3 regions of the Streptosporangium sp. 'caverna' genome follow, and region 1 is predicted to be linked to each of the others. Evidence: riboswitches for the same ligand, from Rfam matches in the RefSeq annotation. Region 1 holds a riboswitch; each other region holds the start of a gene.
The links. A riboswitch is a leader RNA that binds a small molecule or an ion and turns the genes downstream of it on or off. The one in region 1 is predicted to bind cobalamin.
Positions count from the first base shown of each region.

Region 2: linked by a shared signal. The riboswitch ahead of metE (5-methyltetrahydropteroyltriglutamate--homocysteine S-methyltransferase) and the one ahead of DKM19_RS30700 (ribonucleoside-diphosphate reductase subunit alpha) in region 1 are both predicted to bind cobalamin.
Region 3: linked by a shared signal. The riboswitch ahead of DKM19_RS17260 ((2Fe-2S)-binding protein) and the one ahead of DKM19_RS30700 (ribonucleoside-diphosphate reductase subunit alpha) in region 1 are both predicted to bind cobalamin.

Region 1 is NZ_CP029711.1:7,023,529-7,025,720, reverse strand. It holds gene DKM19_RS30705 (tripartite tricarboxylate transporter substrate binding protein) at 1-446, shown strand, start outside; cobalamin riboswitch at 452-654, shown strand; gene DKM19_RS30700 (ribonucleoside-diphosphate reductase subunit alpha) at 1,021-2,192, shown strand, end outside.
Region 2 is NZ_CP029711.1:5,288,881-5,291,072, reverse strand. It holds gene metE (5-methyltetrahydropteroyltriglutamate--homocysteine S-methyltransferase) at 1-1,033, opposite strand, end outside; cobalamin riboswitch at 1,140-1,351, opposite strand; cobalamin riboswitch at 1,446-1,636, shown strand; gene DKM19_RS23425 (ABC transporter substrate-binding protein) at 1,804-2,192, shown strand, end outside.
Region 3 is NZ_CP029711.1:3,912,598-3,914,789, forward strand. It holds gene DKM19_RS52520 (hypothetical protein) at 1-57, shown strand, start outside; gene DKM19_RS17255 (hypothetical protein) at 243-518, shown strand; cobalamin riboswitch at 659-849, shown strand; gene DKM19_RS17260 ((2Fe-2S)-binding protein) at 888-1,694, shown strand; gene DKM19_RS17265 ((2Fe-2S) ferredoxin domain-containing protein) at 1,782-2,150, shown strand.

The DNA of each region.
Region 1 (2,192 bases):
GGTCCGAGGCGGTCGAGGCGCTCTACGACGGCCGGGTGGCCGCGATCCTGGGATCGGCCCGCTCCTTCAAGAAGGAGATCGCCGCGCGCCGCATGAGGCCCCTGGTGGTCTCCTCGGGCCAGCGGATCGACGGGATCGACGCGCCGACGCTCATGGAGCTGGAGGTCCGGCTCGAGTACAGCGACTGGTGCGGCCTGCTCGGCCCCCGCGACATGCGCCCCGAGGACCGGGACGCGGCGGTCGCCCTGTGCGACCGGCTGGACGCCACGCCGCGCTGGCAGGAGATGTGCGCGGCCAACGGCTGGAACCGGGTGTACCTGAGCGGCGAGGACTTCCGCCAGTGGCTCGTCACCGAGACCGGACGCACCCGCGGGGTGCTCTACGATCTAGGACTTCTAAAGTCTTCGAGCACAAGGTGTAGGGGTGGTTGCGTCAAGCGCCCCTAGATGTAGGATCCTTCCTCGTTGCTGGTTCGCTCCGAGAGGGGCGAGGTAAGAGGGAACCCGGTGAGAGTCCGGGGCTGCCCCGCAGCGGTGAACGGGAACGAAAGCCGTCATGAGAGCACTGGGCGCACCTTGCCTGGGAAGCGACGGCCGGTAGGCATCAGCACGGCGCCCGTGAGTCCGAAGACCTGCCGGTGATGCATGGAGAGGGAGCCGAACCGGGCACTGAGGGACGTGTGATGCGGCCTGGAGTGTGCAAGGTGAGGCGGGACTCGACCATGTCGTGAGCGAGGGAGCCGAGCCGGGCATTGAGGGACGTGTGATGCGGCCTGGAGTGTGCGCGGTGAGGCGCGACTCGACCATGTCATGAGCGAGGGAGCCGAACCGGGCACCGAGGGACGTGTGAAGCGGCCTGGAGTGTGCAAGGTGAGGCGCGACTCGACCATGAAAACTGTCCAGGGCCTCGAGGGAGGGCTCGCGGAATGAGGCGGTCCGGCATGCCCGGAACCGTTTCAGACGCGTGCGCCCTTCCGGCGAGAGCCAACAGGGGGAATTACGAGCACGCGAGGGGTAACACGTGACACAGACCTTGGTCGACGTCGCCAAGGAGATCGGGAACGACCCGGTCGACCGCCGGCTGGCGATCGATGAGGCCGCCGCCCGGGTGATCACTGATCCGGCGAACTCCAGGATCGCCGCCGGGATGCTGGCCGAGCTGATCGCCGACGAGGCCGCCGGGCACGGAGTCCGGACCTTCTCCGAGTCCATCGCCGCGACCCACGCGGCCGGGCTCATCCAGGACGGGCTGGCCCGTTTTGTGGCCGCCCACGCCGTCGCGCTGGACGCGCTGATCGCGCCGGACGCCGACGAGCGGTTCGAGTACTTCGGACTGCGCACGGTCTACGACCGCTACCTGCTGCGCCACCCGGAGACCCGCAAGGTCCTGGAGCGCCCCCAGCACTTCTTCCTCCGGGTCGCCTGCGGCCTGTCGGAGACCGTCGAGGAGGCCGCCGAGCTGTACGCGCTCATGGCGACCCTGTCCTACCTGCCGAGCTCGCCCACGCTGTTCAACTCCGGCTCGCGCAGGCCCCAGCTCTCCTCCTGCTTCCTGCTCGACTCTCCCCGAGACGACCTGGAGGCCATCTACGAGCGCTACGGGCAGGTCGCGCGTCTGTCCAAGTACGCCGGGGGGATCGGGATCGCCTGGACCCGGGTCCGCTCGCGCGGCTCGCTGATCCGGGGCACCAACGGCCACTCCAACGGCATCGTGCCGTGGCTGCGCACGCTGGACTCCAGCGTCGCCGCGGTCAACCAGGGCGGTCGCCGCAAGGGCGCGGCCTGCGTCTACCTGGAGTCCTGGCACGCCGACGTCGAGGAGTTCCTCGAACTGCGGGACAGCACCGGCGAGGAGTCCCGCCGTACGCACAACCTGAACCTGGCGAACTGGATCCCCGACGAGTTCATGCGCCGGGTCGAGGCCGACGGCGTCTGGTCGCTGTTCGACCCCAAGGAGGTCCCGCACCTCACCGACCTGTACGGCGCCGCGTTCGAGGAGGCCTACCGGGCCGCCGAGGCCGAGGGCCGGTTCGTCAAGCAGATCCCGGCCCGCTCCCTGTACGGCCGGATGATGCGCACCCTGGCCCAGACGGGCAACGGCTGGATGACCTTCAAGGACGCGGCCAACCGGACCTCCAACCAGACGGCCCGACCCGAGAACGTCATCCACCTCTCCAATCTCTGCACCGAGAT
Region 2 (2,192 bases), 1.7 Mb from region 1:
AGGCCAGCCGCGGGCGCAGCCGGGGCTCCAGTGAGGTCTCGGCCCGCAGGTCGAGCGGGACGTGCAGCAGCGAGCAGGAGGTGCTCACCACCAGCCGATCACACAGGCCGAGCAACGCCGCGCAGGTCGCCAGCGCTCGCGCGGGGTCGGTCCGCCAGACGTTTCGGCCGTCGACGACGCCGGCGACGAGAGTCTTGCCGGGCAGCCCGCCGATGGCGGCCAGCGCCTCCAGGTTCGCGGGAGATGAGACGAAGTCCAAGCCGATCGCCTCGACCGGGCAGTGGGCCAGGATCTCCAGCGCGGGTCCGATCTGCCCGAAGTAGGTGGCCACCAGCAATCGCGGGCGGCTGCTGAGCGAGCCCAGCCGGGCATAGGCGCGGCGCAGTGCGGCCAACTCCTCCTGCGTGCGGTCGGCGGCCAGCACCGGCTCATCCAACTGCACCTGCGCCACCCCGGCCGCGGCCAGGCGCTCCAGCAGTTCGGCGTAGAGCTCGACCAGACCGTCCAGCAACTGCAGCGGTGCGAAATCCGGTGTGGTGGCCTTGGCCAGCAGCACGAACGACAGCGGTCCCAGCAGTACGGGCCGGGTCTCGATGCCCATCTGGAGCGCCTCGCCGTACTCGGCCAGCGGTTTGCTCCAGTCCAGCTGGAACCGGGTCTCCGGCCCCAGCTCGGGGACCAGGTAGTGGTAGTTGGTGTCGAACCACTTGGTCATTTCCAGCGGCGCCACGCCCTCGGCGCCGCGGGCCATCGCGAAGTACGGATCCGCGGCGCCGGCGAATCGCTCGGGGGTCGCGCCGACCAGTGCGATGGTGTCCAGCACGTGGTCATACAGGGAGAAGGTGTTGGACGGGACGGCGTCCAGCCCGGCGGACGACAGTTCCCGCCACGTTTGCCGCCGTAGTTCGGCGGCTGTCTGCCGCAGGCTGCCTGCGTCGATCCGTCCCGCCCAGTACTGCTCGGTCGCCCGCTTCAGTTCGCGGTGGGCCCCGATGCGCGGATAACCCAGGATGGTCGTGGTGACCTGATTCATGGCGTCTTTCCCTCGGCTCATGCCATGTCGGTCCACGCTCGCGCGGAAGGCATGCGAAAAGACGCATCCCCGGTCCTCCCACGAGACCATGGACCACCACGCGCCGGACGGCGCGTGGGCGATTGGCAGGTCTTCGGACTCGTGGGCGTCGTGCTCGCTCCTACCGGCCGTCGCTTCCCAGATGACGCGCATCCAGTGCCGATGACGGCGTTCGTTCCCACTCACCGCTGCGGGGCAGTCCCGGATTCACACCGGGTTCCCTCTTACGACTTCCGGTGTCCACAGGACGCCGGAAGAACCAACCGCGCTCGGAAGCATATCCTCAGCCCCGCTCCCACCCACGACGGCGCCATCGCCCAGAGTTCCTCTGTTCGTCAGATGCGTCCGGTCAGGGCAGGGGCCGCTTTGTCCTTGATGGTGGTTGTGCGACCATGGCCGGTGAAGGCGACGGCGGAACGAGGAAACCGGTGTGAATCCGGTGCGGTCCCGCCACTGTGATCGGCGAGCGAATCCCGAACAGGCCACTGCCCGCACGCGGGTGGGAAGGCCGGGAGGAGCATCGACCCGAGAGCCAGGAGACTCACGCTGTCGCCTCCTCACGAAATGGGGCGGATCTCCCCAAGAGAGGAACGGTGACCGTCATGCGGTTCTCCTGCCATGGCGCCCTTCAGCCTGCCCAGCGTGCAGGACTCTCCTGGTGATCCGGCCTCTCGCCCGTCGCGGCGGCCGTCGAGGAACGGTGGCCGCGGCCAGTTTCCAGGAGACCATCCATGGGCATCCCCCGCCCGATCGCCGGCGTGTTACTCGCCGTCCTGCTCGCCGCCACCGCCTGTGGCGCTCCCGCGTCGCAGGGCTCACCGAGTGCTTCGGCGTCACCGTCCCCAGCCGGGGCCGAGGGTCGTTGCGTCACGGGCTTCGACGCCGCCAAGGACTACTTCCCGGTCAAGCAGACGCTCGAGTACGCCACCAACCTCACGCTGACCTACGCCAAGAACTACCAGGTCGCCACCGTCAAGCAGCCCGCGCCCGGGGCGAAGCCGGAGACCTACGTGCTGGTGCGCTGCGGCACGCCCGCCCCACCGCTGACCGGTGAACTGGCCGGCGCGGTGACGGTCGAGACGCCCATCACGACACTGTTCTCCGCCGCGACGACCCACCT
Region 3 (2,192 bases), 3.1 Mb from region 1:
GAGTCACTGGCCGGATTTATCACCAAGGTCGGATTTGTGATCTCCGCCCCGGTGTAACCTCCGGCTTTCTTTTTCGGTGGTGATCCCGGACCAAGGCTTTGTTCTCTCTGGGGTGAACGTCCGTATAGCCCTCAACTAGCGTCTTACATGACGCCGATTCGCCATATTTCCGGGAAACCGGTTCGGCGCCCTGTAAGCCCCGGCAGCACGCCGGGCTCAAACATCAGACACGGAGTGATTTCATGTTGAAGCACGCTCTCGCCGTTGGCACATTGGTGGCTTCCAGCCTCATCGTCACGATGGCGGTGTCAGCCCAGCCCGCCGGCGCAAGCGCGATAACCCAGGAAACCGCTGTCGTATCCGGACTCTCCACCGCCAGCGGCGACAACTTCATCGATCCCTTCAACCCATACGGCTTCGGCCAGGTCTACTACCGTCCCTTCGGCTTCAACCAGTTCCAGTACGCTCCCTTCGGTTACGGCCAGGTCTACTACCCCAACACCTTCTACCGCTGGTGATTTCGGCAGCGATAGCAGCCGGCTGGTGAGTTGAGGCGCGAGCGGCGCCGAGCGTGGCCGGCCACGCTCGGCGCCGCTCGTCGCCGGGCCGGGCCCGGGGCGCAAGGCGCCTGCGACGGAGTCGGGCCCGCTATGTCCTGAGTGACCGTTTGTGCGACCATGGCTGGTGAAGGCGACGGCGGAACGAGGAATCCGGTGTGAATCCGGTGCGGTCCCGCCACTGTGATCGGCGAGCGAATCCCGAACAGGCCACTGCCCGCGTGCGGGTGGGAAGGCCGGGAGGAGCATCGACCCGAGAGCCAGGAGACTCACGCTGTCGCCTCCTCACGAAATGGGGCGGATCTCCCCAGGAGAGGAACGGTGCACGGCATGGAGGGCATTGCCCGCGACCCGGAACCGGGACCGCGGCCCGCGACCTCCCGCCATGTCGCCGAGGTTCTGGCCGAGGTGGCGACGATCAGTGCCTACTTCGAGGTCGAGACGGAACCGCTCGAATCCGGGTGGCGCCCGCTCACCGAGCTGCTCACCGACCCGGACCCGCTGTCGGACAGGATCGCCGAGGTGGCGAAACGTCTGAGCACCACCGAGACCCAGATCGCCGCCTCCATCTTTTTCCAGGGCCTGGCCGCTCGCCTGTGGTCGCCGGTCATCGGTGCGGCCGTCACCCGCGAGTTGCTCGTCGACCTGGCACCGGCCCGCTCGTTCTGGCGACCCACGCCGAGCGGCCCGATCCCGCTGCGGGTCACTCACCCGGCGGGCTGGGAGATCACCGACCCGGACCGGGCCGCCGAGCCGCTGTATCGCGCCGTGGTCACCGGACTGCTGGAGCCGCTGGCACACACCGTGCAGGCGATCATCAAGATCGCCCCCGGTCTGCTGTGGGGCAACGCCGCCTCCGCGCTGGCCGGGACCGTACAGGCGATCGCCCGAAGACACCCCGAGCTCGCCGCCCGCGCGGTCGCGCTCGAGCGCGAACTGCTCTCCATGGGAGTCCTGGAGAGCAGTGGTGAGCTGGTCGAACCCGCACCCGGACGCCTCTTTTTCGTCCGGCGCAGCTGCTGCCTGTACTACCGCCTGCCCGCCGGTGGCAAGTGCGGCGACTGCGCCCTGATCGACTCCGAGACCCGCCGGGAGCAGTGGACGCGAGCCTTACGAGACACCCGAGGAGGCCCATGAACCCACCGTTGTGGAAGCCGGGCCGAAACCCCCTCTCAAGCCTCCATCCGACCCGCTCGACCGCACCGGCAAAGGATTCACGCACGCATGAGGAAACAGGCACCATGCAGGATCGTCATCTGCCGCGGCTGCTGCTGCGGCAGCGCGGACAAGGTGGCCGGTCTCGACCACGCGGAACAGGTCACCCGCCTGGCCGAGGTCACCGTGGTCCGCGTCACCGACTGCCTGGACGTGTGTGAGCAGGCGAACGTGATCGTCGTCCAGCCGTCGGCCGCCGGACGCGCCGCGGGAGGCCGTCCCGTATGGCTCGGCCTGGTCAACGATCCGGACGCGGCCGAGGACATCGCGGCCTGGGTCCGCGCCGGCGGCCCGGGGGTGGCCGAGCCGCCCGACATCGTCAGCCTGTACGTCTTCACCCCGCCACGTCGTATCCGCACCGCGCCGGCACTTTCCTGACGGTGGCGCGCCGAACCGAGGATCTCGGGGTTTCGCCGTCGT